4 regions of the Acuticoccus sp. I52.16.1 genome follow, and region 4 is predicted to be linked to each of the others. Evidence: predicted binding sites of a transcription regulator. Region 4 holds the regulator's gene; each other region holds the start of a gene.
What was found. Region 4 encodes PhoB, which activates phosphate uptake and scavenging genes when phosphate is short. Its sites were predicted from a motif close to TGTCATNNANCTGTCAT; they were not measured.

Region 1: the regulator PhoB is predicted to act here: its motif matches at 2,555-2,571, upstream of MRB58_RS16660 (esterase-like activity of phytase family protein).
Region 2: the regulator PhoB is predicted to act here: its motif matches at 2,707-2,723, upstream of phnC (phosphonate ABC transporter ATP-binding protein).
Region 3: the regulator PhoB is predicted to act here: its motif matches at 3,681-3,697, upstream of MRB58_RS09175 (esterase-like activity of phytase family protein).

The regions. Positions count from the first base shown of each region.
Region 1 covers NZ_CP094828.1:3,686,799-3,694,310, reverse strand. Annotated here, with positions in the region: gene ubiB (2-polyprenylphenol 6-hydroxylase) at 1-818, opposite strand, end outside; gene ubiE (bifunctional demethylmenaquinone methyltransferase/2-methoxy-6-polyprenyl-1,4-benzoquinol methylase UbiE) at 818-1,630, opposite strand; gene mutM (bifunctional DNA-formamidopyrimidine glycosylase/DNA-(apurinic or apyrimidinic site) lyase) at 1,646-2,515, shown strand; gene MRB58_RS16660 (esterase-like activity of phytase family protein) at 2,616-4,778, shown strand; gene MRB58_RS16655 (ABC transporter permease) at 4,828-7,410, opposite strand; gene MRB58_RS16650 (ABC transporter ATP-binding protein) at 7,407-7,512, opposite strand, start outside.
Region 2 covers NZ_CP094828.1:4,505,716-4,513,227, reverse strand. Annotated here, with positions in the region: gene phnE (phosphonate ABC transporter, permease protein PhnE) at 1-702, opposite strand, end outside; gene phnD (phosphonate ABC transporter substrate-binding protein) at 772-1,773, opposite strand; gene phnC (phosphonate ABC transporter ATP-binding protein) at 1,806-2,645, opposite strand; gene MRB58_RS20315 (hypothetical protein) at 3,138-3,344, opposite strand; gene MRB58_RS20310 (secondary thiamine-phosphate synthase enzyme YjbQ) at 3,447-3,899, opposite strand; gene MRB58_RS20305 (hypothetical protein) at 3,896-4,369, opposite strand; gene MRB58_RS20300 (Do family serine endopeptidase) at 4,399-5,931, opposite strand; gene MRB58_RS20295 (DUF2065 domain-containing protein) at 5,953-6,141, opposite strand; gene MRB58_RS20290 (SPFH domain-containing protein) at 6,138-7,512, opposite strand, start outside.
Region 3 covers NZ_CP094828.1:2,049,321-2,056,832, reverse strand. Annotated here, with positions in the region: gene MRB58_RS09195 (TRAP transporter large permease) at 1-1,247, opposite strand, end outside; gene MRB58_RS09190 (TRAP transporter small permease) at 1,436-1,993, opposite strand; gene MRB58_RS09185 (GFA family protein) at 1,990-2,457, opposite strand; gene MRB58_RS09180 (sialic acid TRAP transporter substrate-binding protein SiaP) at 2,463-3,434, opposite strand; gene MRB58_RS09175 (esterase-like activity of phytase family protein) at 3,754-5,106, shown strand; gene xdhB (xanthine dehydrogenase molybdopterin binding subunit) at 5,275-7,512, opposite strand, start outside.
Region 4 covers NZ_CP094828.1:2,830,373-2,837,884, reverse strand. Annotated here, with positions in the region: gene MRB58_RS12845 (Hsp33 family molecular chaperone) at 1-613, opposite strand, end outside; gene MRB58_RS12840 (MgtC/SapB family protein) at 789-1,316, opposite strand; gene argF (ornithine carbamoyltransferase) at 1,399-2,310, opposite strand; gene MRB58_RS12830 (aspartate aminotransferase family protein) at 2,307-3,506, opposite strand; gene MRB58_RS12825 (GcrA family cell cycle regulator) at 3,764-4,243, shown strand; gene phoB (phosphate regulon transcriptional regulator PhoB) at 4,286-4,969, opposite strand; gene phoU (phosphate signaling complex protein PhoU) at 4,984-5,715, opposite strand; gene pstB (phosphate ABC transporter ATP-binding protein PstB) at 5,752-6,606, opposite strand; gene pstA (phosphate ABC transporter permease PstA) at 6,636-7,512, opposite strand, start outside.

The sequences.
Region 1 (7,512 bases), 860 kb from region 4:
AACACGTTGCGGCCGAGGTCCGGCAGGTCGTGTCCCGCCTCGCGCAACTCGCCGACGCGCGACAGCTTGATGCCGTCGATCCACTCCATCGTCAGCACGGTGCGGGCGGTGCGGGCCCACTCGACGCGCGGCACGCGGAAGAGCTCGTCCTCGACGATGTTCTCCGCCATCTCGGACATGGCGGCCGCTTCCAGGCGCAGGTCCATCTCGAACCGGACGGAGGCGGCCAGCGTGTCGACGACGGCGACGGGCCGCAGCCGCCGCGCGCTCGGCATGAAGCGCTCCACGAAGCGGGCGGCGGTATAGTAGGCCTCGAGGTCCTTCTCGAAGCGGCGCGCCACGCCCGGCCGCAGCACCTTCACCGCCACCTCGCGCTCGCCCCGCACGTCCGTCAGCTTGGCGCGGTAGACCTGGGCGATCGACGCCGCGGCGATGCACTCGCCGAACTCGGAGAAGATGGTGTCGATCGGCGCGCCGAGGCCGGACTCGATCGCGGCACGCGCCGCTTCGTCGGGCACCGGCGGCACCTGATCCTGCAGGAGCGCCAGCTCGCCGGCGACCTCCTCGCCGACGACGTCGGCGCGGGTGGCGAGGAACTGGCCCAGCTTGATGTAGGACGGCCCCAGCCGGTCGAACGCCTGGCTGAGGCGGGCGGCCATGTCGCGCCGGCGGGCGGACGGGCGCTCGATGATGCGGATCAGCCGGATGGCGAACTTCGCCGAGGCGGGCGCGTCGTCCAGCGGCACGATGGCGAACACGCCCTCGCGCGCCAGGACGAAGCCGGCCCTCAGGAAGCGCCAGTAGGGCAGCAGTGCCATCAGATCTTGAACGCCGAGTGGATCGCCGCGACGCCGCCGGTGAACTTGCGCACCTGCACCTGCGAGAAGCCCGCCTTCTCGATCTCCGCCGCGAAGCGCCCCGGATTGGGGAAGGTGCGGATCGATTCCACGAGATAGCGGTAGGGCTCGCCGTCGCCGGCGATGAGCTGGCCCATGCGGGGGATCATGGCGAAGGAGTAGCGATCGTAGATCTTGTCCATCACCGGAATGTCGACATGGCTGAACTCCAGGCACATGAAGCGCCCGCCACGCTTCAGAACCCGGAACGCCTCGTCCAGCGCCTTCTGCCGGCGCGTCACGTTCCGGATGCCGAAGGCGATGGTGTAGACGTCCTGCGAGCCGGTCGGCAGCGGCATCTCCTCGGCATTGGCGGTGACGAAGCGGCACGGCGTCGTCGGCCGGATGCGCTTGGCGTCGCGCTTGGTGCCCTCGATCAGCATCTCGGTGTTGATGTCGCACACGGTGATGGCGCCGTTCTGCTCGATCCCGCGGGCGATACGGAAGGCGATGTCGCCCGTACCGCCGGCGACGTCGACCACGTTGAACGGCCGGGCCGGACGGCGGGGCGCGCCGAGCCAGGAGACCATGGCGTCTTTCCACACCCTGTGGAGCCCGCCCGACATCGCGTCGTTCATCACGTCGTAGCGGCTTGCGACGGTGTCGAATACGCGGTTGACGAGTCCCTGCTTCTCCTCGACCGGGACGGTGCGGAAGCCGAAGGACGTTTCCATGTGGGTCGCCTTTCCAATCAGTCGGCGGAACACATAGCGGCCTCGGCCCCGCGGGGCCATGGAAAGGTGCAACGAATGCCTGAGCTTCCCGAGGTGGAGACGGTTCGCCGCGGTCTGGCGCCGGTGATGGAGGGCCGGCGGATCGAGGCGGTCCGCCTGGCGCGGGCGGATCTGCGCTTCCCCTTTCCGCCCGGCTTCGCGGCACGGCTCACCGGTCGGCGCGTCGAGCGGCTGGGCCGGCGGGCCAAGTACCTGCTCGCCGGGCTCGACGACGGGACGACCCTGATCGCCCATCTCGGCATGTCGGGCGCCTTCCGTGTGGAGGGGCTGCTGCCGCCGGGGCAATTCGTCTACCCCAAGGGCAAGATCGCCGCGCACGATCACGTGACGCTCGAACTCGACGGGGCGACGATCATCTACAACGACCCGCGCCGTTTCGGCTTCATGACGCTGGCCGACACCGCCCTCCTCGACCAGCACCCCTACTTCGCCCACCTCGGGGCCGAGCCGGTGGCGGGGGGCGTCACCGCCGGGAGCCTCGCCAAGGCGCTGGCGGGCAAGAAGACGCCGCTGAAGGCCGCGCTGCTGGACCAGCGGGTGATCGCCGGCCTCGGCAACATCTACGTCTGCGAGGCGCTGTGGCGCGCGAAGCTGTCGCCGCGCAGGCTGGCGGGAACGCTGGTCCGCCAGGACGGGCGGCCGGGCGCGGCGCTGGTGCGCCTGACGGCGGCGATCGTCACCGTCATCGAGGAGGCGATCGCCGCCGGCGGCTCGTCGCTGCGGGACTATGTGGCGGCGGACGGCTCGCTGGGGCGCTTCCAGCACACGTTCGCCGTCTACGGGCGCGAGGAGGACCCCTGCCCGCGCCCCGCCTGCGACGGCACGGTGGCGCGCATCGTCCAGGGCGGCCGCTCCACCTTCTTCTGCCCGCAATGCCAACGCTGAGCGGGCCGCGCCCGGTCGTTTCGCGTGACGACACAGGACCGTCATAAACGTATCACCAATCGGCCCTAACACGTCGCGCAGACGAAATAAGGGGATCGCGATGAAGACGACGTCTCTTGTGACTGCGGCGCTGTTGTGCGCCGTGGCGGGTCAGGCGCAGGCGGAGGCGTTCAATCGCATCGCCGCCTTCGAGGTGCCGCTGAACCTGCCCGAGGGCGCCGACCCGGCGACCGAGACCTCGGCCGAGATCATCGCCGCCACCGCCGACGGGATGACGGTGGTCTATTCCGACAGCCCCCTCGGCGCCCTCGGCATCGTCGACATCACCGACCCCGCGAACCCGGCGCCGGGCGGCTCGGTCGACCTCGGCGGCGAGCCGACGTCGGTCGCGGTCGTCGGCGGCAAGGCGATTGCCGCGGTCAACACGTCAGAGAGCTACACGGCCCCGTCCGGCCTCCTCAAGGTGATCGACCTCGCCACCAAGGAGGTCACCGCGTCCTGCGCTCTCGGCGGGCAGCCCGATTCCATCGCCGTCGCGCCGGACGGCCGCTTCCTCGCCGTCGCCATCGAGAACGAGCGCGACGAGGACCTCGATGACGGCGTCATCCCGCAGATGCCCGCCGGCAGTCTCGTCATCGTTCCGCTCGCCAACGCGGGGCCCGACTGTGCCGGACTGAAGACGGTCGACATGACCGGCCTCGCGGAGATCGCGCCGGAGGACCCGGAACCGGAGTTCGTCTCCATCAACGCCGCCGGCGACATCGCGGTGACGCTTCAGGAGAACAACCACATCGTCATCGTCGGCGCCGACGGGACGATCCTGTCGCACTTCTCCGCCGGGTCGGTCAGGCTCGACGGGGTGGACGTCGCCGAAGAGGGCGCGCTTTCCTTCACCGGGTCGATCAGCGCCAAGCGCGAGCCGGACGCGGTGGTGTGGATCGACGAGAACCACATCGCCGTCGCCAACGAGGGCGACTACGAGGGGGGCAGCCGCACGGTCTCCATCTTCGACCGCGAGGGCAACGTCGTCTGGGATTCGGGCACCGAGATCGAGTATGCGCTCGCCCGCACCGGCCACTACCCGGAGAAGCGCTCCGAGAACAAAGGCGGCGAGCCGGAGGGCCTCGCGTTCGCCGTGTTCGACGAGACGGCCTACCTCTTCGCCCTCTCCGAGCGCGGCTCGGCGGTCGCGGTGTTCGACCTTTCGGCCGACACGCCGACCCTCGTCGGCCTGCTCCCCTCGGGCATCGCGCCGGAGGGCGCGGTGGCGATCCCGGCCCGCGGCCTTCTCGTCACGGCCAACGAGGCGGACCTCGGCGAGGACGGCGGCGCGCGCTCGCACGTCATGATCTACCGCCTCGAGGACGCCGCGCCGACCTACCCGACGATCATGTCGGACGCCGAGGCGACGCCGCCGATCGGCTGGGGCGCCCTCTCCGGCCTCGCCACCGACCCGGACGCGCCGGGCACGCTCTACGCGGTGAACGATTCCTTCTACGCCACGCAGCCGACGATCTTCACCATCGACGCGACGCAGACCCCCGCGATCATCACCGACGCGCTCCCCGTCACCCGCGACGGCGCGCCGGCCGAGAAGCTCGACCTCGAGGGCATCACGCTCGACGGCGAGGGCGGCTTCTGGCTCGCCTCCGAGGGCAACACCGACAAGGACGTGCCGCACCAGCTCCTCCACGTGGACGCCGGCGGCGCCATCGTCGCGGCGGTGCCGTTCCCGCCGGTGCTCCTCGAAGGCGAGAAGCGCTTCGGCGCCGAGGGTGTCGCGATGGTCGACGGCACGCTGTGGGTGACGATCCAGCGCGAGTGGGGCGACGACCCGAAGGGCATGGTCAAGCTCGTCGCCTATACGCCGGCGACCGGCGCATGGGGCGGCGTCCACTACCCGCTCGACGACGCCGAGACCGGCTGGATGGGCCTCTCCGACATCGCCGTCCACGGCGACCTCGCCTACATCCTGGAGCGCGACAACCAGATCGGCTCGGCCGCCGAGGTGAAGCGCATCTACTCGGTGCCGCTCGCCGCGCTGAAGCCGGCGTCCCTGGAAGGCGAGCTGCCGGAGGTCGACAAGACCCTCGTGCGTGACCTCCTGCCCGACATGGCAGCCTTCCACGGCTACATCGTCGACAAGGTGGAGGGCCTCGCGATCGGTGCCGACGGCACCGGCTACCTCGTCACCGACAACGACGGCGTGGACGATTCCTCGGGCGAGACCTTCTTCTGGTCGGTCCCGCACCTCGCCGACTGAGCGCCGGGAGCGCAGCCCACGGCGCTCCCAACCTCCCCCGGCCGGCGCGCTACAGGGTGCGCAGCACGGTGGCGGGCCGCTCGCCCAGCGCCCGCCACGTGCCCAGGAGGCCGAGGCCGACCGTCACCACGATCGCCAGCAAGACGGCCGCCAGCGCCGCGCCGGGCATGAAGACGAAGTCGATCTCCATGAGGTCGGCCACGATGAACCAGCCCGCGAGCGAGCCGGCGACGACCGAGAACACCGCCGCCGCCGCGCCCAGAAGCACATATTCGAGCCCGTAGGCCAGCAGCAGCGTCCGCCGCCGTGCGCCCAGCGTCTTGAGGATCACGGCATCGTAGATCCGGCTTCGGTGGCTCGCAGCCAGCGTCCCCGCCAGCACCAGGATCGACGAGAACAAGGTGATCGACGCGGCGACGCGCACCGCCAGGACGAGGTCGGCGACGATCCCGTTCACCGCCGCCAACGCATCCTTCACGCGAATGCTGGTGACCGTCGGAAAGGCATCGGTGATCCGGCGCAGGATGTCGAGCTCGGTGGTCTCGTCTCCGCCGCCGGGCAATGCGAGGGTCGCGAGATGCGCGTGCGGCGCGCCGGCGAACACGTTCGGCGAGAAGATCATCACGAAGTTGATGGTCAGCGAATCCCAATCCACCGTGCGCAGGTTGGTGATCTCGGCGTCCATTTCCCGGCCGAGCACGTTGACCCGCAACGTATCGCCGACGCCCACACCCAGCTCCTCGGCAAGGTTCGCCGCGAAGGAGACCTCCTTGCGCGTGGTGTCGGCGTCCCACCACCGCCCGTCCACCAGTTCGCTGCCCTCGGGCAGTTGCGCGGCATAGGTGATCCCGCGGTCGCCCTTCAGCACCCAGGCCGCCTCCGTCTCCGGCCAGTCCTCGGATGAGACGCCGTCGATCGAGACGATCCGCCCCCGCAGCATCGGCTGCGCCCGGACCGTCGCCTCCGGCGCGATCGCGTCCAGCTCGGCCAGGAAGGCGTCGCGCTGGCCGCTCTGAATGTCGACGAAGAAGAAGCTCGGCGCCTGGTCCGGGAGGGTCGAGGTCAGGGTCTGGCGCAGGTTGCCGTCGATCTGCGACAGCGCCACCAGCAGCGTCAGGCTGAGGCCGAGCGAGAGCGTGACCGTCGGCGTCAGCGCCCCGCGCCGGTGCATGTTGGCGATCGCCATGCGAACGGTGGTGCGCCGGCTGCGCGGCACCCGTGCCGCGATCGCCATGATGACCACGGACACGCCGCGGAACATGCCGAAGACCGCGATCGCGCCGACCACGTAGTAGAGCGCGAGCCAGCGGTCGTAGGCGGTGAGGATGACGAGGGCCGCCAACAGCACGCCGGAGCCGAGCGCGGCCACCGCGAACCCCGCCGGGGTGCCGACGGCGTGGTCGGCATCGCCGCGCAAGAGCACGATCGGCCGGATGCGGTCGGCCCGCGCCAGCGGCAGCAGTGCGAAGGTCAGCGCCGTCAGCGCGCCGAACAGGGCCGCCAGCGCCAGCGCGCCCGGAAACACGGTGTTCAACGCCGACACGGGCAGGATGCCGGCGAGGAAAATCGCCGCGATCGGCGGCGCCGCGGCTCCCAGGAGGACGCCGATCGCGATCCCGATCGCCGCCAGGATGGCGATCTGCAGCAGATAGAGCGTCGTGACGAACCGCCGCGTGGCGCCCAGCGCGCGGAAGGTGGCGATCTGCATCCGCTTGCGGCCCAGATAGGCGCGCACCGAATTCGCCACGCCGACCCCACCCACGGCCAGCGACGTGAGCCCGACGATCGTCAGGAATTGCGCGAACCGCTCGATCGATTCGCGCAGGCGCGGCGCCGCGTCGAGACGGGTCTCGACCCGCCACCCGGCAAGGGGGAAGTCCGCCCGCGCGCTCTCGACGAGGCGGTCGAGGGTCTTGTCGGAGAACGGCGCGTCCTCGCCACGGATCCGATAGTGCCAGCGGACCAGGCTGCCGGTGGTCACCAGCCCGGTCGTCTCCAGCCCCGCGAGCGGCATGATCACGCGAGGGCCGAACGCCAACCCGCCCGACAGGCGGTCCGGCTCGCGCTCGATCACGCCCACGATGCGCGCCGTCGCCCGCCCGATCTCGACGTCTTCGCCGACGGCGACGTCGGCCGTGGTCAGCAGCGTCGCGTCGACGAGGATCGGCACCCGGCCCGGCGGCGCCGCCGCGAACGCCTCGGCGGCGGTGCGGCCGTCATCGAGCCGCAGGTCGCCGTAGAGCGGATAGGCGCCGTCGACCGCCTTCAACTCGACCAGCATCTGCCGGCCGCTCGCCGGACGGGCCATCGCGCGCAGCGTCGCCACGGTCGACAGCCGGCCGTTCTCGGCGAAGAAGGCCGCCTCCTCCGGTCGCGCCTGGCGATGCATCAGCGAAAAGCTGACGTCGCCGCCCAGCAGCGACTGCCCCTCCGCCGTGATACCCTGGACCAGCCCGTGCGACAGCGAATTGACGGCCGCGATCGTCGCCGTGCCGAGCGCGATGCAGGCGAGGAAGACGTAGAACCCCCGCAGGCCGCCCCGCATTTCCCGCAGCGCGTAACGCCAGGCGAGGTGAACCGGCAACCGCCCGCCCGCACGTCGCGCCGGGAGCGACAAGGCGGCCTCGCTCACGCGCCGACCTCGAGCGCCGGCGCGGCGGGTTCGAGCCGGCCGAGGTGTACGCGGACCGTCCGGTCGCAGCGCTGCGCGAGGCGGGCGTCGTGGGTGACGAGG
Region 2 (7,512 bases), 1.7 Mb from region 4:
GATGCCGCCGGCGCCGATCACGCCCAGCACCGTCGCCGAGCGCACGTTCGATTCGTAGCGGTAGAGCGTGTAGCTCATCCACAGCGGCAGCACCTGCGGGATGACGCCGAACACCACCTCCTGCACGCGCGTCGCGCCGGTGGCGCGGATCCCCTCCACCGGCCGCGGGTCGATCGCCTCGACCGCCTCCGAGAACAGCTTGGCGAGGATGCCCGTGGTGTGAATGAACAGCGCCATCACACCCGCGAACGGCCCGAGCCCGACGGCGACGACGAAGAGCACAGCCCAGACGATCTCGTGGATGGCGCGGAAGGCGTCCATCAGCCGGCGCACCGGCTGCCAGATGTACCAAGGCACCATGTTGTGTGACGACAGGATGCCGAACGGCACCGAGAACACCACCGCCAGCGCCGTGCCCCAGACCGCGATCTGTACCGTCACGACCATCTCGCGCACGTAGTAGCGCCACTCGGAGAAATCGGGCTCGGTGAACTCGGCCGCGTACTGGCGCATATTGTCGAAGTCGGTGAACAGGAAGGTCCACCGGTCCATTTCCGACGGGTACCAACTCCACGCCAGCAGCGCGATCAGTACGATCCACACCGCCGCGTTGAACAGCGTGCGCGACCAGTCGCGCCGCAGCTCCAGCTTGCGCGGCGGCAGGCTGGAGGGACCCGTCCCGTTGGTGACCGTCTGGCTCATCTCAACCTCACAAAAAAGACGGCGAGCCGAAGCCCGCCGCCGGTCGTTGCCGCAGGGACAGCGGGGCGATCAGCCCTGCGTGTCGTTGGCGTCGATCTGCGCCTGGAACTCTTTCTTCTGCGCCTCGAGCTCTTCGACCTTCGCGGCCTTCTCCTCGTCCGACAGCTTGTCGTCGGACTGGACCTTGGCCTGCTCCTTGGCGATCTCCATCACGCGGATCGGCAGCAGCTGGTCGTTGGTGGACTCGCGGAACGGCGCCCAGGCGAGGCCCTCGAGGATTTCAAGCTCGGCGGCCTTGTCGCCGGCGGTCTCGTCGGTGCCGTAGGTCACGAAGAAGGTCTTGATCTTCTCCTTCACGTCGGCCGGCAGGTCCTTGCGCCACACGATCGGATCGGCCGGGATCAGCGGCGACTTCCAGATGATCTTGATCTTGTCGAAGGCGGCCGGGTTGTTGGCCTCGATGCGGGCGAGGTTCTCGGTGTTGTTCGCCGCCGCGTCGACCTGGCCGTTGGCGACCGCCATGGCGTTGGTCTCGTGGTTGGCGTTCGTCACGTTCTTGAAGCACTCCTTCGGGTCGACGCCGTTGGCGGCGAACACGAAGGTGGTCGGCACCAGGAAGCCGGACGTGGAGTTCGGGTCACCGAGGCCGAAGTTCAGCGAGCCGTCGCACTTCAGGAGGTCGTCGAGCGAGTTCAGCTCGGAATCCTTCGGCGCGAGGATCAGCGACCAGTAGCCGGGGTTGCCGGACGAATCGACGGTCTGCACGAAGATCTCGCCGTCCGAACGGTCCACCGCTTCCATGGCCGACTTGTTGCCGAACCAGGCGACCTGCACCTTGTCGAAGCGCATGCCCTCGATGACGCCGGCATAGTCGGACGCGAAGAACGCGTTGACCGGCATGCCGATGGCCGACTCCATGTCTTCCAGGAACGGCTCCCACTGGGTGCGCAGATTCTGCTGCGACTCGGTGGAGATGATGCCGAAGTTGATCTCGCTCACCTCTTGCGCCACGGCCGGCGCCGCCAGCGCGAGCGACAGGGCGGCCGCGCCCAGCGTCTTGACGATGTTCATCGTGCTTCTCCTCGTGATGTCGATTTTGTGGATCAGGCCGTGGCCAGGGTCGGGCCGTGGATGATCCCTTCGCGAGAGGTGTCCATCCGCAGCGGTGCATCGGGCAGCACCAGCTCGTCGGACGCCTCGCCGTAAAGCTCTTTGAGAAAGGCCGGGGTCAACGCCGTCGACGGGCCGTCGAAGGCGATCTCACCGTCCCGCAGGGCGATGGTGCGCGGGCAGTAGCGACGCGCATATTCGACCTGATGGAGCGAGACGAGGATCGTGATCCCCTCGTCGCGATTGATGGTGGCGAGGGCCTCCATCACCGTCTTCGCCGAAGCCGGGTCCAACGAGGCGATCGGCTCGTCGGCGAGGATGACGCTCGCCTTCTGCACCAGGGCGCGGGCGATCGCCGCGCGCTGCTGCTGCCCGCCGGACAGGGTTGAGGCACGGCGGCCAGCGGTGTGGGCGATCCCGACCCGGTCCAGCGCGGCGAGCGCGGTCGACTTCTCGTCCCTGGTGAAGAGGCCGAGCGTGCCGCGCCACTGCGGCATCTGCCCCAGCAGGCCGACCAGCACGTTGGTCATCACCGCGAGACGGTTCACCAGGTTGAACTGCTGGAAGACGACGCCGACGCCGCGGCGGATCGCCTTCGCGTCCGCGGCGAGGCGGCCCCGCTGCTGCATGACGCGCTCGCCGATCGCGATCTCGCCGTCACCGCTGTCGCCGCGCACGAGGCCGGCAATGTGGCGGATGAGGGTCGACTTGCCGGAGCCCGATGCCCCGATCAGCGCCACCATCTCGCCCGACTCCACGGACAGGGAGATGCGGTTCAGGGCCTTCTGGCCGCCGAACGTCTTCGATAGCTGCGCAACGCGGACACTCGCCATGGGCACCTCGTGTTTCAGGTGCTCCCATATCCGCCGGAGTTAACGGATATGTGCCGGTCTGGTGACGGTTGGATGACAGCCGAGACACCTGAGACCGCGGCTGCTTCGTCCGACGCCGGGCCCCCTCGCCCCGCCGCCGCCCGAACCGGGGCGCCCGAAGGGCATCGACGGCGCCCCGCACAGGCAATGGACGCAGCGCGAGAGGCTATGATTCAGGCCGCGTGACGACATCGGCGCCGGGCGTCGGACGGGTTCGGCACCGGCCGTGACCGGCGCCCCGAATGCGTGGCGTGGGGGCGATGGGTCAGCCGGCGGCGTTCGAGCAGCCGGTGGCCGGCCACGGCTGGCGGTCGATGTCGACGAGGGCGGGAGCGGTCGTGCGAGCGCGATGGGGCGGCGCGGCGGGGGCGAGCGCGATGGGCGCGGCGCGGTGCGGGCTGGCGCGGCGGTGGCTGGCGCGGTGGATCTGGCGCGGCGGGGCGGCCGGGCGTGTCAGACGTGGCGGCGCACGGCCTCGTTGAGGAGTTGCAGCACCGTCGCCACCCCGGCGAGGCCGCTGGTCGCGATCTTGTACTCGATGGCCGCCTGAAGCTCGCTATCGATCTCGGCAGCCACGTCCGCCAGGTCGTACGGCTCTCCCGAACCGCCTCCCGGATCACCGTGATCACCCTGGTGGAAGGGTGGGCTTTGCCTCAGCATCGGCACGGACCTCTCAACCCACGAACCGGACTTCGAGGACGCTAGCAACGGATTGCCACGAATAGCAACCTTGAATATCATCGCGTCTAAATTTTACGTTGATTACCGGCCGATGAAATCGAGTGTGATCGTGCGGGTGTGCCGGCGGTCGCGGTGCTCGATGAGATAGAGCGCCTGCCAGGTCCCCAGTTGCAGACGCCCGTCCGCCACCGCGACAGAGATAGAGGTGTCGCTCAGCATGGCCTTGATGTGCCCGGGCATGTCGTCCGCTCCCTCCACGCTATGCGCATAGCGGGCGCCGCGCGGGGCCAGCCGGCCCAGCGCGGCGAGGAGGTCGGACTGCACGTCCGGGTCGGCGTTCTCCTGGACGGTGAGCGAGGCGGTGGTGTGGACGACGAACGCGGTCAGCACGCCGTCGCGCAGTGCATTGTCGCGCACGAAGGTGGAGAGCGCGGCGGTCACGTCCGTCATGCCGGGGCCGTCGGTGGCAACGTCCACCCGGCCGCGCACCATACGCTCGACCGGCGCCTCCCCCAGGGTCTCGACGTGGATCAACGCTCCTCAGCCGTCAACGCTTCGACGAGGCCGCGGAACCGGTTGACCGCGTAGACCGTGATCTCGGCCGCTTCGTCGATGTCGCGCCGGACCTTGGCCGCGTCGAAGGCGGGCTGCTCGGCGTCGGCGATGGTCGCGGCGGCGTCGTCGCGGCCGTCGGCGATCGCGATGATCCGGCCGAGGCGCCGCTCCAGCACCGCGACGCGCTCCGCGAGGCGCCGGTTTTCGGCCGCCATCTCGGCGGACGTGCCGTCGGCGGGGTCGGCCTCGACCAGCGTCTTGCATTGCCAGGCCGTCCCGTCGTCACGGCAGGAGGCGATCTCGCCGGTGTCCCGGTCGAGCCGCAGGACGTTGGCGCCGGAGCGCTCGAGCTGATAGCGCCCCGCGGACTGCGCCGCGGCCGGCGTCACCGCCGGGAGCGCCAGGATCGCGGCCAGCATCGCCGGGGCCGCTCCGTGTCTCGTCGCCATGCTTCCCCCTCGCCGCCGCCGCGCGGCCGTTACTGTTCGATACGCAGCGCCGTGAAGCGCAGCGCTCCGTTGGCGCTGGACAGCGTCAGGAGCGCGGTGTTGCGGTTCCGCTCTTTCAGCGCCTCGACCTGGTCGGCCACCTCCTGCGGCGTGGTGACAGGCTTTTGGCCGACCTCGATGATCACGTCGCCCGCCGAGATCCGCTTCTCGGCCGCGAGGCTCCCCGCCTCGATGTCGACGACGATCACCCCGGCGACCTCGGCGGCGATGTCGTAGGTCTGGCGCAGCTCGTCGGTCAGGGGCGACAGGCCCATGCCCAGCAGGGTCATCTTGGCCTCGGACGCCGGGTCGACGGCGGTCGGCGCCTCGGTCGCCGGCTCTTCAGCCTCGGCCTCGGGCGTCGTCGCCAGCTCCGGCTCGGCGCGGGCCTGGTCCTCTTCCAGCAGGCCGATCGTCACCGCCACGGTGATCTCCTCGCCCTCGCGCAGCACGCCGACGTCGACCGAGCTGTCGATCTCGGTCTGCGCCACCAGGAGTGGCAGCTCGCGCATCTCGGCGATGGGGTGGCCGTCGTAGCTCAGCACCACGTCGCCGGTCTGCAGGCCGGACGTCTCGGCCGGGCCGCCGGCCGTCACCCCCGCGACGAACGCGCCGCGCGGCTTGTCGAGGCCGAGGCTCGTGGCGAGTTCCGGCGTGATCTTCTGCAGGCGCACGCCGAGCCAGCCGCGCCGCGTCTCGCCATATTGGCGCAGCTGGTCGATCACCGCGGTGGCGATCTCCGCCGGGATCGCGAAGCCGATGCCCACCGAGCCGCCGGAGCGCGAGATGATGGCCGTGTTGATGCCCACCACGTCGCCGCCCATGTTGAACAGCGGCCCGCCGGAGTTGCCCTGGTTGATGGCCGCGTCCGTCTGGATGAAGTTGTCGTAGGGGCCGGAGCGCAGATTGCGGTTGCGCGCCGAGACGATGCCGATGGTCACCGTCCCGCCCAGGCCGAACGGGTTGCCGATCGCCATCACCCAGTCGCCCACGCGCAGGTTCTCGGTGGAGGCAAAGTCGAGCGGATTGAGCGGCGTTTCGGGCTCCACCTTGAGGAGCGCGATGTCGGTCTTGGGGTCGCGGCCGACGATCTCGGCGTCGAGCACCGTGCCGTCGGCGAAGTTCACCACCACCGCCTCGGCATCCTTGATGACGTGGTTGTTGGTGACGACGTAGCCATCCGCCGAGATGACGAAGCCCGAACCCATGGACTGGGCGCGCCGGCGCTGCGGCGGGCCGTCCTCGCCGAAGAAGTCCTCGAAGAAGTCGCGGTAGGGCTCCTCGGCGTCGTCCTCGCCCTCCTCCGCCTCCTCGCCGCCCGGCATCGGGGCGGACCGTTCGGCGACCACGCGTTCGGTGGTGGAGACGTTGACGACGGAACCCAGCAGCGAATCGGCGAGGTCGGCGACGGAGCGAGGCCCCTGGTCCTGGGCCCACGCCGGATAGGTCGTGGCGGCCATCGGGGAGATCGCCAGCAGGGCGCCGGTCACGGCGGCGCACAATTGACGGGTGATCAGGCTCATGAAGCTCCTCCCGGCGCCGCGCTACGCGGCCCTTACGATCCACACCAGAACCACGCCGACCACCGCTGCGACGAGCCCGGTGACGCGCAGCACATCGTCCGGGGTCGTCGTCAGTTTGGCCATCATGCCACGCATCGCCCCCGGCGCCAGAGCGTACAACGCACCCTCCAGCACCAGGACGAGACCGATCGCCGAGACGAGGTCGCTCACTCGCGAGCGGTCGTCTCGTCGGCCTCGTCGCCCGTGGCATCCGCCGCGTTCGTGTCGCCGGACCCGGTCGCCGTCGTCGCGTCGGAGGGCGCTTCGCCCGCCGTCGCATCCGTGGCCGCCGGGGCGGTTTCGCTGGCCGCCTCGCTGGAGGCGGAGTCATTTTCGTCGGGGTCGGACATCGCGGGGATGTCCTCCTGCGGGACGTCCTCGCCCAGGGTGCCCTCGGCGGCCGCGTTCGCGGCGTCCGACGGCGCCGGCTCCGCGGTGTCGACGGCGGCCTCGGTCGACGCCTCGTCGGCCGGGACGGCGCCGGACGTCGATCCGCCGGCGTCGGTGTCTTCGCCCGTCGCCGTCGCCTCCGACTCCTGCTGCAGGGCCGCGCCGATGTCGCCACTGTCGGCCGACAGGGCCGACGTGCCGACGACCGGCTCCACCGCGGTGACGTCGCCGGCGATCTCCTCGATCTGCTGGCGCACGCCCTCGGCCTTGGCTCGGCTCTCCTCGTCGTCGAGCGCGGCTTGCGGCTCGACCTCTTCCTCGACGATCACCCCGGCATCCGGCGCCTCGCCCTGCGCGGCCTCGCCGTCGGGCTCGGCCTCGCCGGCGGGGGCGGCGGCCCGCGGCGTCGCCGCCAGACCCTCGTTGACGCCGCCGCGACGCGGTGCGCCGCGCGGGTCGCCGAGATAGCGGAAGAAGTCCGTGTCCGGCGACAGCACGAGGCGCGTATCCTGTGCGCTCAGACCCTGTTCGTAGGCCTGCATCGAGCGGTAGAAGTCGAAAAAGTCCGGATCGAGCGAGAACGCGGCGGCGAAGATGGCGCTCTTCTTCGCGTCGCCCTCGCCTCGGATCTGCTCGGACTGACGCCGTGCCTCGGCGCGCAGCACCGTCGCGGTGCGGTCCGCGGCCGCCTCGATGCGGCGGGCCGCCTCGGCGCCCTGGGCGCGGATCTCGCGCGCTTCCTGCTCGCGCTCGGTCTGCATCCGCCGATAGATCGCCGCGGAGTTGGCCTCCGGCAGATCCGCACGGCGGATCTTCACGTCGATGATCTCGACGCCGATCGCCTCCGCACGCGCCGCCACGTCCTGCTTGATGCGCTGCATCAGATCAGGGCGATTGTCGCGCACGATGTCGGTGAAGGTCGCGTCGGCCAGGACGGCCCGCAGCGAGGCCTGGACGAAGGTGTTGAGACGCTGCGAGCCTTCGTTGACGTTGTTCACCGTCTGGAAGAACTCGACCGGGTTGCGGATGCGGTAGCGCATGAACGCGTCCACCACGAGGCGCTTCTGGTCGGCGGCGATGATTTCCTGCGCCGGGACGTTGAGGTCGAGGATCCGCTTGTCGAGGATCATCACGTCCTGAATGAACGGCACT
Region 3 (7,512 bases), 780 kb from region 4:
ATCGCCGGGACGAACGTGATCAGGACGAGCACGATGCCGAGCGGGATGAGGAAGGGAGCGGTGGCCGACACGCACCGCTCGAACGGCACCTTGGACACGCGCGACAGCACGTAGAGGACCATGCCGATGGGCGGCGTCAGCAGCCCGATCATCAGGTTCAGCACCATGATGACGCCGAAGTGCACCGGATCGACGCCCACCTTCACGGCGATCGGCAGCAGCACCGGCACCAGAATGGTGATCGCCGCGACCGTCTCCAGGAAGCACCCGACCACCAGCAGGATCAGGTTGATGAGGATGAGGATGACGACCGGATTCTCGGACGCCGAGAGCAGCAGCGCGGCGAAGTGCTCCGGCACGCGATTGGAGGTCAGCACCCAGGCGAAGATCGACGCGGCGGCGACGATGAAGAGGACGACGGCAGTCGTCTCGATCGTGTCGTACGAGACGCGCAGGAAGCGGCGCCAGGTGAGCGTGCGGTAGACGATGAGCCCCAGGAACAGCGCCCACACGCAGGCGGCGATGGCGGCCTCGGTCGGCGTGAAGGCGCCGGTGAGGATGCCGCCGACGATGATGATCGGCGTCAGCAGCGAGAGGAAGGCTCGCCGGTACGAGGAACCCAACCGGCGGATAGAGAAGCGCGCATCGCGCGGATAGTTCCGGATGCGGGCGTAGAAGAACACCATCACCATCAGCGACACGGCCATCACCAGGCCCGGAATGAACCCCGCGGCGAAGAGCTGGCCGATGGAGGCGCCGGCGACCACGCCGTAGATCACCATCGGCAGCGACGGCGGGATGATCGGCCCGATCGTCGACGACGCCGCCGTGACGCCGACGGAGAAACCGGGATCATAACCCGCGTCGCGCATCGCCTTGATCTCGATGGCGCCGAGGCCGCCCGCGTCGGCCACCGCCGCACCCGACATGCCGGCGAAGATCACCGAGGCGCCGATGTTCACATGGCCGAGGCCGCCGCGCATCCAGCCGACGAGGGCCTTGGCGAAGTCGAAGATGCGCTCGGTGATGCCGGCGGTGTTCATGAGGTTGCCGGCGAGGATGAAGAACGGCACCGCCAGCAGCGGGAACGAGTCCACGCCGTTGATCATGCGGTGGGCGACGACCATCTCGGGCACCTGCCCGGTGACCATGATGAAGATCGCCGACGACCCCGCCAGCGCGATGGCGACGGGAAATCCGAGCGCGATGGCGCCGAAGAGGACGCCGAACAGAAGGACGAGATCCACGCGTGTCCTTTCTTACGCTGCGGCCGCCGGGCAGGGCGCCGCGCGCAAATGGGCCTGGTGTCCGTGCCCCTCGCGAGTGGTGGTGACGAGGGGCGGTGTGAGTGTCGCGAGGCGGGGCGCCTGCGCCGGTTCGGAGCCTTTCGGAGGGCCGCACCGGGCGCCTGCGGAGGGCATCGGTGCCGCCGGGGTCATTCCATCGACGGGGTGGCCTCGTGCAGGTGCGGGTCGATCAGCCGGCTGGTGCCGGTCCGGACGTGGCGCACCGCGACGATGACCGCGTACATCGTCATCAGCGCGAAGCAGACCATGATGCCGTAGTAGAGCCACGACTTGGGCACGTCGATCGACACCATCATCTGGAAGGTGCGGCCGGCGAGCTGGTAGGTGAGCCAGGTCAGCGCGCCGTAGAAGAGGACGGCGGTCACGTCGACCAAAGTCTGAAGCACGCGGCGCAGCGGGCGCGGAAACCAGCGGTAGAGGATCTCCACCGCGATGTGGCTCCCTTTGCGCACCGCCATGATCGCCCCGATGAAGGTGACGGCGATCAGGAGGAAGCGCGCGATCTCCTCGGTCCAGCCGAGCGAATTGTTCAGCACGTAGCGCGTAAAGAACTGCAGGAAGACGACGAACGCCAGCCCCCAGAAGACGACCAGCACGGGCGCATCGTCCCACTGGATGTCGGAGAGGTCGATCGGCTCGTCGTCGGCCGGGAAGGGGGCGGAGGGCGCCGTGTTGTCGTCGCTCATGCGGGTACTTCGCGAAACGCTCGGGTCAATGCGTCGGGGTCGTCGGGCTGCTCGGGGTGGGCGTAGGCCGCCGGTGGGATGACGACGCCGGGCAGTGCCCGCGACGTCCAGATGTGGGCGCTGGGCTCGACGAAGGAGGGGTCGTCCAGCGTGCCGGCGCGCAGGTTCACCACGTCACGGTCGGTGCGGGTGTTGACGATGCGCGTGCCGCACTCGGCGCAGAAGTGGCACAGCATGCGCCCGCCCGAATCGCCGACCCGCTCGATCGCCGTCAGCGAGTCCCAGTCGACCGAGAAGGCGGCGACGGGGACGCGCAGCACCAGCACGTAGGCCGAGCCGGTGCTGCGCTGGCAGTCCCGGCAGTGGCACGCGTAGATCGCGACCGGCGGACCGGTCACGAGATAGCGCACCGCGTGGCAGGCGCAGCCGCCGAGCCAGGGCAGGGGAGGCTGCGCCGGAGCCATCGAGCCTACTTGATCGCCTGAAGGCGGTCGTAGGTCTCCTGATCCCAGGTGGCCATGTCGCCGTTATGCATGGCCTTCGTCGCCTCGATGAACGGGCCGCGGTCGACCTCGTTCACGGTCACGCCCTGCTCCTTGAACCAGGCCGCCAGCTCGTTCTCCTTGTCGATGATCTGCTGGGTGGCGCAGTCGGCCGTCTCCTCCAGCACGGTGGAGAGCGCCGCTTTGTCCTCGTCGGACAGCTGGTTCCACGTCGGCCCGCCGACGATGGTCAGGAGCGCGTCGGTGATGTGGCCGGTGAGGTTGATGTCGTCCTGCACCTCGTAGAACTTCTTGGCCTGGATGGTCGGCAGCGGGTTCTCCTGCGCGTCCACCGTGCCCTGCTGCAGCGCCAGGTAGACCTCGGCGAAGGCGATCGGCGTCGGATTGGCGCCGGTCGCGCGGGGGAACATCATGTAGAGCGGCGCGTTCGGCACGCGGATCTTGAGGCCCTTCATGTCTTCGGGCTTGAGGATCGGCTTGTTCGAGGTGACGTGGCGGGCGCCGTAATAGGTCAGCGACACGATGTGGTTGCCGGTCGCGTCCTCGTAGCCCTGGCTCAGCTCCTTGAAGAGGTCCGAGTTTCGGAAGTGATCCCAATGCTCGTAGTCGCGGAACATGAACGGGGCGCCGCCGATGGCGATCGGCCCATACGCGCGACCGGCGAAGAGCTGGCCGGTATAGATGATGTCGACCGTGCCGAGGCCGAGGCCCTCGTTGATGTCGACTTCCTTGCCCAGCGAGGACGCGGGGAAGACCTCGATGCCGTAGCGATCGTCGGTCGCGGCGAGGAGCTTGTCGGACGCCGCCACGGCGCACGTGTGGTACGGCTCGCTCGATTCGTAGACGTGCGCGAATTTCAGCATCGTCTGGGCCGACGCGGTCATCGGCGCGAACGCGATCGCAGCGGCGGACGCCGCAAGAATAGTGCGGATAATCATTATTTCCGTTCCTCCCTGGGATGGACGGCTTCGGCCGTTCTTTGACGCGGACCCTATGACGTCCGCGCCTATATCTCAACAGGATTTCGTTATGCCTCACGCCGCAGGGTAGAAGAATCAGGGGGATGGCCTCTCGCCGCGACGAATGCCGCCATGCCGGGCCTTCGTCCGCCCCGCGGTCGCGGGCTCCGGCGGCATTGCGCGCCGTCCGAACACGGGCGAACCCCAAACGGCGCGTCAGCGAAACGTCAAAAACCCTTCATCGCCTCGTCTTGTCGCCGGCGTAGGTGCCTGACCAGTCAACGATCACGAGGTTGTTATGCTCCGCCTGTCCGTTGCGCTCGTCGCGCTTCTCACCGCGCCCGTTCTCGCGCAGGCCGACGACGTCGTCGGCAAGACCTTCCCCGCGACCCTCGCCGGTCATGCGGTGCTGGAGGCCAACACCATCATCCCCGCGCCCGCCGACGCCCCGGCCGACGCGCAGGTCTCCGGCAAATTCGCCGCCGGCAGCGCCCGCGTCGACGCGCCTGGCACGGTCGAGGGCGATACCGGCGGCCTGCACGGCAAGCGCGGCACCGGCCTCTCCTTCCCGTTCGAGGGGCAGCCGGTGCAGGGCTTCTCCGGCTTCGCGATGGAGCGCGCGGAGGACGGCTCGATCATCGCGCTGACGGACAACGGCTTCGGCTCGAAGCTCAACTCGCCCGACGCGCTGCTCTTCTTCCACAAGATCAACCCCGACTGGGAGACCGGCGACGTCGCCCGCGAGACGATCTTCCTGAAGGACCCAGACAAGGTCGTGCCGTTCCGCATCGCCTATGAGGGCACCGCCGAGCGCTACCTCACCGGCGCCGACTTCGACCTCGAGTCGATCCAGCTCGTCGACGGGACGCTGTGGATCGGCGAGGAGTTCGGCCCCTACCTCATCGAGGCCGGCCTCGACGGTGTGGTGAAGGGCGTCTACCCGACCATGCTGAACGGCGAGGAGATCCGGAGCCCGGACCATCCGGCGCTGCGGATCCCGGCCGAAGAGGGCAAGGACTACCAGTCGGCCCGCTCCGGCGGTTACGAGGGCATGGCGTTGCAGCCGGGCACCGGCCTCCTGTGGGCGATGCTGGAGAAGCCGCTGCTGGGCTCGGGCGAGAACGCGCTCACGGTGATGGCGTTCGATCCGAAGACCAGAGAGTGGACCGGCGACGTGGTGAAGTTCCCGCTCGCCGAAGGGGCCACCGCGATCGGCGATTTCAACTTCATCGACGAGACCCGCGCCCTGGTGATCGAGCGTGACAACGGCGAGGGTGACCCGTCGCTGAAGTGCGAGGGCGAGCCGACCGCCGACTGCTTCCCCGCCCCGGCGATGGTCAAGCGCGTCGTCCTGGTCGACATGTCCGACGTCCACGAGGACGGCACGGTCCGCCGCATCGGCCACATCGATCTGATGGACATCGCCGATCCGGACGGCATCGCCCGCCTCGAGACCGCCGCCGCGCGTGACCTCACCGGCAAGTACACGATGCCGTTCTTCACGATCGAGGACGTCATGAAGGTCGACGACACGCACATCATCGTCGCCAACGACAACAACCTGCCGTTCTCGTCGGGCCGCCGGCTCGACGCGCCGGCCGCCAACGAGTTCCTGCTCCTCGCGGTGCCGGAGCTGCTCGCGGCCGAATAAGGCCGCGGTCGCCGGGCCGGCACGCCACCGGCGCGCCTCAGCGGGCGCGTCGGCCGGCCCGGATATCTCGTCTGCGCACCGCCCGGGCCGTGCGCATGCCGCCGGATCGGTCCGACCCCGATCCGGCGTTTTTCGTCGCCGGACGGTTCCGCCCGCGCCGGCGTTCTCTCAGCGCGCGAGCGCCATCAGCACGCACTCCGGCGTCGCCGGAGCGTCGAGCGGGCGCCAGCCGCCGGCGGCCGCGGCGACAGCGGCGGCGACGGCCTGGTGCGCGGAGATCGCCAGCATGAACGGCGGCTCGCCGACCGCCTTGGAGCGGCGGACGGTCAGCTCGCGGTTCTCCCCCGGCGCCCAGATCTCGGCCCGGAGGTCGATCGGCCGGTCGGAGGCGCAGGGGATCTTGTAGGTCGATGGGGCGTGCGTCAGCAGGCGCCCGTCCGCCGACCAGACCAGCTCCTCAGTCAGAAGCCAGCCGCAGCCCTGGACATAGCCGCCTTCGATCTGGCCGAGGTCCACCGCCGGGTTCAGCGAACGGCCGCAGTCGTGCAGAATGTCGGCCCGCAGGAGGCGCGTCTCGCCGGTCAGCGTGTCGATCGCGGCTTCGGTGACGGCGGCGCCGTAGGCGAAGTAGTAGAAGGGGCGGCCGGTCGCCTTCTCGCGGTCCCAGTGGATCTTCGGCGTCGCGTAGTGCCCGCTCGCCGAGAGCGAGACCCGCGCCATGTAGGCGTCGCGCACCAGCTCGCCGAACGCCAGCCGCTCCCCGGCGACCGCCACCGTCCCGCCCTCGAACCGCGCGGGGCCCGGCTCCGCCCCCGCGCGCTCGGCCGCGAACGCTACCAGCCGCGCCTTGATCCGCTCGCAGGCGTCGAGCGCGGCCATCGCGTTCATGTCCGCGCCGGAGGAGGCGGCGGTGGCGGAGGTGTTGGGCACCTTGTCGGTCCGGGTGGCGGTGATCTTCACGTCCGACAGCGGCACGCCGAACGCGTCCGCCGCCACCTGCGCGACCTTGATGTACACCCCCTGACCCATCTCGATGCCGCCGTGATTGATCATCACGGAGCCGTCCTTGTAGACATGCACCAGCGCGCCGGCCTGGTTGAGGAAGGTCGTCGTGAACGAGATGCCGAACTTCACCGGCGTCAGCGCGATACCCCGTTTCAGCACCGGCGACGCTTCGTTCCAGGCCGCGATCTCCGCCCGCCGCCGCTCGTATTGCGAGCGCGCGACGAGGTCGTCGATGATCGGCGCGGCGACGGCGTCCTCCACCTCCATGCCGTAGTGGGTCGTGCGCTCGGCCGCGGGCGCTGAGGCGCGGTAGAGGTTGGCCCGGCGCACCGCCAGCGGGTCCATGTCGAGCTCTGCGGCGACATGCTCGATCACGCGCTCGATGCCGACCATTCCCTGGGGCCCGCCGAACCCGCGATAGGCCGTGTTGGAGACGGTGTTGGTGCGCCAGCGGTGGGACACGACGTCGAGCGCGGGGATCCAATAGGCGTTGTCGGCGTGGAACATCGCCCGGTCGCAGATCGCGCGGCTGAGGTCGAGCGACCAGCCGCATCGCGCGTGCTGCACGAACGCGACGCCCAGCAGCTTGCCCGCCTCGTCGAAGCCGACCTCGTATTCGATGATGAAGTCGTGCCGCTTGCCGGTCATGACGAAGTCGTCGTCCCGGTCGAGCCGCACCTTGGCGGGGCGCCCGGTGTGGCGGGCCGCGAGCGCCGCCACCGCGGCGCACAGGTTCCCCTGCGTTTCCTTGCCGCCGAACCCGCCGCCCAGGCGCCGCACCTCCACCGTCACCGCGTTGTTGGGAGTGCCCAGCACGCGCGCGACCACCTCCTGGCACTCCGAGGGATGCTGGTTGGAGGAGACGACGTGCATGTCGTCGTCCTCGCCCGGCGTCGCGACCGCGATCTGACTCTCCAGCGCGAAGTGCTCCTGCCCGCCGATGACCATGCGTCCGGCAGCCCGGCGCGGCGCGGATGCGATCGCCGCCGCCGCGTCGCCACGGGCCATGCGGTAGCTGTCGTCCACCTTGTCGGCTCCGGCGGCGACGGCATCCTCGATCGTGACGATCGCCGGCCGCGGCGCCGCGTCGATCACCGCGAGCCTCGCCGCCGCCCGTGCGGCACGGCGCGAGGTGGCGACCACGGCGAACAGCGCCTGCCCCTCGACCATCACCTCCGCCCGCCCGCCGACGAGCGCCAACATGATCTCGTCGTGCTTCACCGGGCCGACGTTGTTCTCGCCCGGCACGTCCTCCCCCGTCAGTACGGCGACGACGCCGGGCGCTGTGCGCACCGGGGCGATGTCGGCCATCAGCGAGCCGCAGGCGAAGGTGGCGTAGGCGATGTGGACATGCAGGAGGGCGGCCGGCTCGGGAATGTCGTCGGCATAGATGGCGCGGCC
Region 4 (7,512 bases):
GGTCGATGTCGCGCACGACGATGCGCTCGGACGCGTCGGGCAGGAACTGCACGGTGACACCGCCGCCTCGCCAGATGCGCCGCGGCTCCTCGCCGGGGCGGCGCTCCATCGTCTCGGCGACGGCGAGGCGCACCATGGTCGGGATCTGCTCGGACTGGGAGAAGTAGCGGTGCGCCACCTCCTCCAGGCTGTCGCCCGTCATCTCGACGATGCCCTGATAGCGGCGCACGGTGTCCTTCGGGTCGATGGTGAGCGCCATCGTGCCTTCGCCGACGATGTCGCGCAGGGCCGGGCTGTCACCCAGCTCGGCCACCGCCTCGGCATCGAAGCGGGCATATCCGCGGAGGCCTTCGGGGGTCGTGAAGTCGGTCACCAGGAGCGACACCGGTCCGTCCGACTGGATCTGCAGGACGACGCGGCCCTCCATCTTCAGCGCGGTGGCGAAGAGCACGTTGAGGATCACCGCCTCGCCCAGCAGGCGCGAGACGGCGGGCGGATAATCGTGGCGTCGCAGGATCTGGTCGAGCGAGGACCCGAGCCGTGCGACGCGGCCGCGAACGTCGAGCGCCTCGACGGAGAACGGAAGGACACAATCGTCGGCAGTGGCGGTCACGAGCGGAACCTTATTCTTGAGCGCGAGTAGGCTGACGCCGGGCCCCATGGGGCGCGGCGCGCGAACAACGTCTGCGTCAGGGCAGGCCCCCTATATAGGCACCCGCACGTCGCTCGCCACTCGAGCGCCGTGGAGCCGGAGCCGGAGCCGGAGCCGGAGCCGGGCGGCGCGGATCCTATTCGGCGGGTTCCTCGATCGCCTTCTTGCCGGAGATGCCGAGCCTGCATTCCAGTCTGGCGAGGCCGATCAATACGGCCAGCCCGACGAGCGCCCCCAGCAGCGCCAGCATCCACTGGCCGATCCCGACCGCCAGGCCCACCGCGCCCGAGAGCCATACGGTGGCCCCGGTGGTGAGCCCGCGCACCTGCCCGCGCGACAGGACGATGAGGCCGGCCGCCAGGAAGGCGACGCCGGACGTCACCGCCTCGATCAGGCGGATCGGGTCGATGCGGATGGTGTCACCCTCGAGCTGGTCGATCAAACTGAGGCCGATGACGGCGAACACCGCCGAGGCGACGCCCACCAGCATGTTCGTGCGCAGCCCCGCGGCATGGTCGCTCAGCTCGCGTTCCAGCCCGATGAGCCCGCACAGCAACGCCGCGCCCAGAACGCGCAGCAGGACGACGACGCCGCCCGGCCCGGGAAGCCGGCCGAACTCTGTCGCGAGGGTATGATAGAGCCCGTCCATTCCCCGGAAACGCACGGCGGCGTGCCCGGTTCACGACAATGCGCATCGCCGCCCGAGACCGGCGGAGGGAGGGCGCACAGGCGCCCTCCGCGCCCCGTCAGCCGAGGCGGTCGAACACGTAGGCGAGGATCGCCTTCTGCGCGTGGACGCGGTTCTCGGCCTCGTCGAACACCACCGACTGCGGGCCGTCCATCACCGCGTTGGTGACCTCCTCGCCGCGGTGGGCGGGCAGGCAGTGCATGAAGATCGCGGACGGACCGGCCTCCTCCATCAGCGCCTCGTTCACCTGGTAGGGGCGGAAGACGTGGCGCCGCTCCTCCTCGTCCTCGTCGCCCATGGAGGCCCACGAGTCGGTCACCACCACGTCCGCGCCGCGGACGGCGACGTGCGGGTCCGTGCCGACCTCGATCGTGGCGCCCAGGCGGCGTGCGGTGTCCACCAGCGGTTGGCGCGGGGCGAACTCCGGCGGCGTCGCGACCTTGATGACGAAGCCGAGCTTGGGCGCGGCCTCCATCAGCGTCGCCAGAACGTTGTTGCCATCACCGACCCAGGCCAGCACGCGCCCGTCGAGCGCGCCGATGCGCTCCTCCATGGTGATGAGGTCGGCGATGATCTGGCACGGGTGCGAGCGGCGCGTCAGGCCGTTGATCACCGGCACCTGCGCCGACTCGGCAAACGTCGTCAGCCCGCCGTGGTCCAGCATGCGGATCATCACCGCCGAGACGTAGCGCGACAGCACGGTCGCCGTGTCGGCCAGCGACTCGCCGCGGCCGAGCTGCATCTCGCTGCCGGAGGCGACGATGGTGTCGCCGCCCAGCTCGCGCATCGCGAGGTCGAACGAGAAGCGCGTCCGGGTGGACGGCCGCTCGAACAGCATCGCGAGCGTCTTCCCGCGCAGGCGGTCGGTGCGGATGCGGCCCTCGGCCTTGACCCGGTGGCCTTCGTCCAAAATCGCCCGCAGCGCCTCGGGAGACTGAGACGCGATATCCAGAAAATGCTTGGGCGTCATACGACCGCGGTATCCTTCTTCGCCTTCTCGACGGCCTCGCCCGCGGCGTCGAGCCGCCGGGCCGCCTCGCGCAGGTCCTCTTCCGTGGCCACGAGGCCGGGGAGGAAGCGCACCACATTGTCACCGGCCGGCACCACCAGGAGCCCGGCATCGCGCGCGGCGAGCGCCACGTCGCCCGCCGGCGCGCGGCATTTGACGCCGACCATCAGTCCCTCGCCGCGGACGGTCTCGAACACGCTCGGGTGGGAATCGACGACGCCCGCCAGCGACTGCATCAGGAACGCGCCCTTGCGCTTGACCTCGTCGAGGAAGCCGTCGGCGAGCACCACGTCCAGCACCGCGTTGGAGACGGCGCAGGCGAGCGGCGTGCCGCCGAAGGTGGTGCCGTGCGTGCCGGGCGTCATCGCGTCACCGACCGCCGCGGTGGCGAGGCAGGCGCCGATCGGGAACCCGCCGCCCAGGCCCTTGGCCGCCGACAGGATGTCGGGCGTCACGCCGAGCGCCTCGTAGGCGAAGAGCGTGCCGAAGCGGCCGACGCCGGTCTGGATCTCGTCGAAGATCAGCACCAGGCCGTGGTCGTCGCACAGTTTGCGCAGCGCGCGCAGGAACTCGCGGTCGACGAGCTGCACGCCGCCCTCGCCCTGCACCGGCTCGACCATGATCGCCGCCGTCTCGGGACCGATCACGGCCTTCACCGCATCGAGGTCGCCCAGCGGCACCTTGTCGAAGCCGGGGGCGGGCTCGCCGAAGCCTTCCATATATTTGGCGACGCCGGTCGCGGCGAGCGCACCGAGCGTGCGGCCGTGGAAGGCGCCCTGGAAGGTGACGATGCGCACCCGCTCGGGGTGGCCGCTCACATATTGATAGCGCCGCGCGGTCTTGATGGCGGCCTCGTTGGCCTCCGCGCCGGAGTTGCAGAAGAACACGCGCTCGGCGAACGTCGCCGCGGTCAGCCGGTCGGCCAGCCGCTCCTGCTCGGGGATCCGGTAGAGGTTGGACGTGTGCCAGACCTTCGTGGCCGCCTCTTGCAGGACGGCGACGAGATGCGGGTGGGCATGGCCGACGCTGGTCACGGCGATGCCGGACCCCATGTCGAGATATCGTCGCCCGTCCGTGCCCACGAGCCAGACGCCCTCGCCCTTCTCGAAGGCGATGTCGGCGCGGTTGTAGGTCGGGAACAGGCTGTTCGTCGTCATGGGTAAAACTCGCGGTTTTGCGAAGGTTGTCCCCAGCTCCTTGCAAGGTACTGCGGACAGGCCGGCTTTCTTTCCGATGGTTGGGGAAAAAGCAAGGTTTGAGTCGCGGCGGACTCGCCGACTCTAGACCGCGAATCGCCAAATCTCTTACGATTCGGGGCGTAAAGACAGGACATCGCCCGGCTCCCTTCTATCCACCGACCGTCCTGGTCGGCTGTGGACGGCATGTGGATCGGCGGTGAGCAAAGGGAATGGCGATGAGCTGGACCGACGAGCGAATCGAGGTTTTGCGAAAGCTGTGGGCCGAGGGGATGTCCGCGTCACAGATCGCCAGCTCCCTGGGCGGGGTGACCCGCAACGCCGTCATCGGCAAGATCCATCGCCTGGGCCTCTCGGGCCGGGTGAAGGCACCGCAGACGCGGGCGACGCGGGCCCGGAGTGCTCCCATCGTCGCCCCCAAGCCCGCCGCCGCGCCGCGGGTGATGGCCGCCGGCGCCGTCGCGGTGAAGGTCGTCGAGGAGCCGGAGATCGAAGAGATCCCGCAGACCGCCGAGATCGTGCCGTTGACCGAAGGCATGACCTTGATGGACCTCTCCGCCTCGACCTGCCGCTGGCCGGTGGGCGATCCGTCCGACCCCGCCTTCCGCTTCTGCGGCGCGCGCACCACGCAGGGCGACACCTACTGCCGCGCCCACGCCGAGCAGGCCTTCCCCTCCCGCCGCTCGAAGTCGAGCTGACGCGCCGCGCCGGAAGGCGCGCGGGGCCGCCGCCGCGGCCCCTCAGCGGATGTGGAACTGGTCGTTGAAGGCGTAGCCCGCGCCGCGCACGGTGCGGATCGGATCCTTGGCCTTGCCGCGATTGATCGCCTTGCGCAGCCGGCCGATGTGCACGTCCACCGTCCGCTCGTCGACGTAGACGTCCCGCCCCCACACCCCGTCGAGGAGCTGCTCGCGCGAGAACACGCGGCCGGGCGACTGCATCAGGAACTCCAGCAGGCGGAACTCGGTCGGGCCGAGGTGGACCTCGCGTGTCGAGCGGCGGACGCGGTGGGTCGTGCGGTCGAGCTCGATGTCGCCGGCGCGCAGCAGGGACGAGACCATGGCCGGCTTGGTGCGGCGCAGGATGGCGCGGATGCGGGCCATCAGCTCCGGCGTCGAGAACGGCTTGACCACATAGTCGTCGGCGCCGGTGGCGAGGCCGCGGATCCGCTCGGTCTCCTCGCCGCGCGCCGTCAGCATGATGATCGGAAGGTTCTCCGACTGCGGGCGCGAGCGCAGGCGCCGGCACAGCTCGATGCCGGAGAGCCCCGGCAGCATCCAGTCGAGGATGAGAAGGTCCGGCAGCCCCTCCAGGAGGCGCAGCTCGGCCTCGTCGCCGCGGCTCGCGCAGTCGACGTCATAGCCCTCGGCTTCCAGGTTGTAGCGCAGGACGAGGGTCAGCGGCTCCTCGTCCTCGACGATCATCACCTGCGGCAAATCTAGCGACCTCCGCTACCGTTCTTGGGCTCGGCCCAGTCGGCGGAGAGGTAGGACGAGGAATCGCCCTTCGCCCGCGCTTCGACCGGCTGCTCGCCCGTCACCAGGAAGTGGATGTTTTCGGCGATGTTGGTGGCGTGGTCGCCGATCCGCTCGATGTTCTTGGCACAGAACAACAGGTGCGTGCAGAACGTGATGTTGCGCGGATCTTCCATCATGTAGGTCAGCAGCTCGCGGAAGATCGAGGTGTAGATGGCGTCGATCTCGTCGTCCCGGCTGCGCACGTCGAGAGCGGCGGACAGGTCCTGCGAGGTGAACGCGTCGAGCACCGCCTTCAGTTGCTCGAGCGCGATGTCGGACATGTGCTCGACCCCCAGCGCGACGCGCGGCGGGTAGGCCCGCCCCTCGATCGCCATCACCCGTTTGGCGTTGTTCTTGGCGAGGTCGCCGACGCGCTCGAGGTCGGAGGAGATGCGCATCGCCGCGACCAGCTCGCGCAGCGGCTTGCCGGCCGGGCGGTGCGCCGCGATCAGGTCCACCGCATGGTTCTCGACGCTGCGCTGCATGGCGTCGAGACGCTGATCGGCCTCGATCACCGAACGCGCGCGCTGACTGTCGATGCGCGTCAACGCGGTGACGCTGTCCATCACCAACTGCTCCGCGAGACCGCCCATTTCGGCGACCTCGGCCGCGAGACTGACAAGCTCGCGGTCCCGATCACGTGTCAGCACCAACGCGCTGCCCCCCACTCAAGACTCGTCCCGCGTATCCTAACCGAACACGCCCGAAATATAATCGCGCGTCCGCGGCTCCTGCGGGTTCTCGAAGATTTCCTTGGTCGGCCCCTCCTCGACGAGATCGCCGAGGTGGAAGTAGGCCGTCCGGTCCGAGACGCGTTGCGCCTGGCTCATCGAGTGCGTCACGATGATGATCGTGTAGTTCTGCCGCAGCTCCTTGATGAGCCCCTCGACCGTCTGCGTCGCGATCGGGTCGAGCGCCGAGCACGGCTCGTCCATCAGGATCACTTCCGGCTCGACCGCGACGGCACGGGCGATGCACAGGCGCTGCTGCTGTCCGCCCGAGAGGCCGGTGCCCGGCTCCTGGAGGCGGTCCTTCACCTCGTTCCAGAGGCCGGCACGGGTCAGCGAGCGCTCGACGATGACGTCGAGGTCGGCCTTCTTGTGGGCCAGGCCGTGGATGCGCGGGCCGTAGGCGATGTTCTCGAAGATCGACTTCGGGAACGGGTTCGGCTTCTGGAACACCATGCCGACGCGGGCGCGCAGCAGGACCACGTCGAGCGTGTGGTCGTTGAGGTCCTCGCCGTCCATGTTGAGCTGGCCGAGGACGCGGCAGCCCGGAATGGTGTCGTTCATGCGGTTGAAGCAGCGCAGGAACGTCGACTTGCCGCAGCCCGACGGGCCGATGAACGCCGTCACCGCCTGGGCCGGAATGTCGATCGAGATCCCGTGCACGGCTTCCTTGGTGCCGTAGATCACCGAGACGTCCTTCGCCTCGATCTTGGTCGGGCGCGGTTCGGGATCGGGGATCCGGACGGTCTGGAACCGGTTGTGCGTCTCCGGATGCTTCAGGTCCGGCTTTTTCACGTCCACTTCGGCGACGGCCATCGGCTCGTTTCCTTTTTCAATCACGGTCGTTACCAGCGCCGCTCGAAGCGGTGGCGCATGAGGATGGCGAGGGCGTTCAGGGTCACCATGACGGCCAGCAGTACAAGGATGGCCGCCGAGGTCCGCGCTTCGAAGAAATTGCGGTTCTCGTTCCCCTGCCAGAGATAGATCTGAACGGGCAGAGCGGAAGACTGGTCGAGCGGGGTCGACGGCACCGAGGCGACGAAGGCGTTCATCCCGATCAGCAGTAGCGGTGCGGTCTCGCCCAGGGCCTGTGCGACGCCGATGATGGCACCGGTGAGCATACCCGGCACCGCCAGGGGCAGGGTGTGGTGGAACATCGCCTGCGTCGGCGAGGCGCCGATGCCGAGCGCGGCCTGGCGGATCGACGGCGGCACCGCGCGCAGGGCGGCGCGCGAGGCGATGATCACCGTCGGCAGCGTCATCAGCGAGAGGACGAGACCGCCCACCAGCGGCGCCGACAGCGGCAACCCCAGGAAGTTGATGAACACCGCCGCGCCGAGCAGGCCGAACACGATGGAGGGCACCGCGGCGAGGTTGTTGATGTTCACCTCGATGAGGTCGGTCACGCGGTTCTTGGGCGCGAACTCCTCCAGGTAGATCGCCGCCATCACGCCGACCGGGACGGCGACCGCCATGACGATGACCATCATCATCACGGAGCCGACGATGGCGCCGAGGAGACCCGCCGTCGCACCGGAGGAGCGCGAATCGACGTTGGTGAACATCGACGAGGCGAAGTTCATCTCGATCACGCCGTCTTCGTAGAGCTCGTCCGCCCACTGCTGCTGCTCGGCGGCGAGCTGCTGGAAGCGCTGGGGCAGGTCGCGGTCGATGTTGCCCTTCAGCCAGACGTCGACGTTCTCGGAGGCCACCAGCGCCACC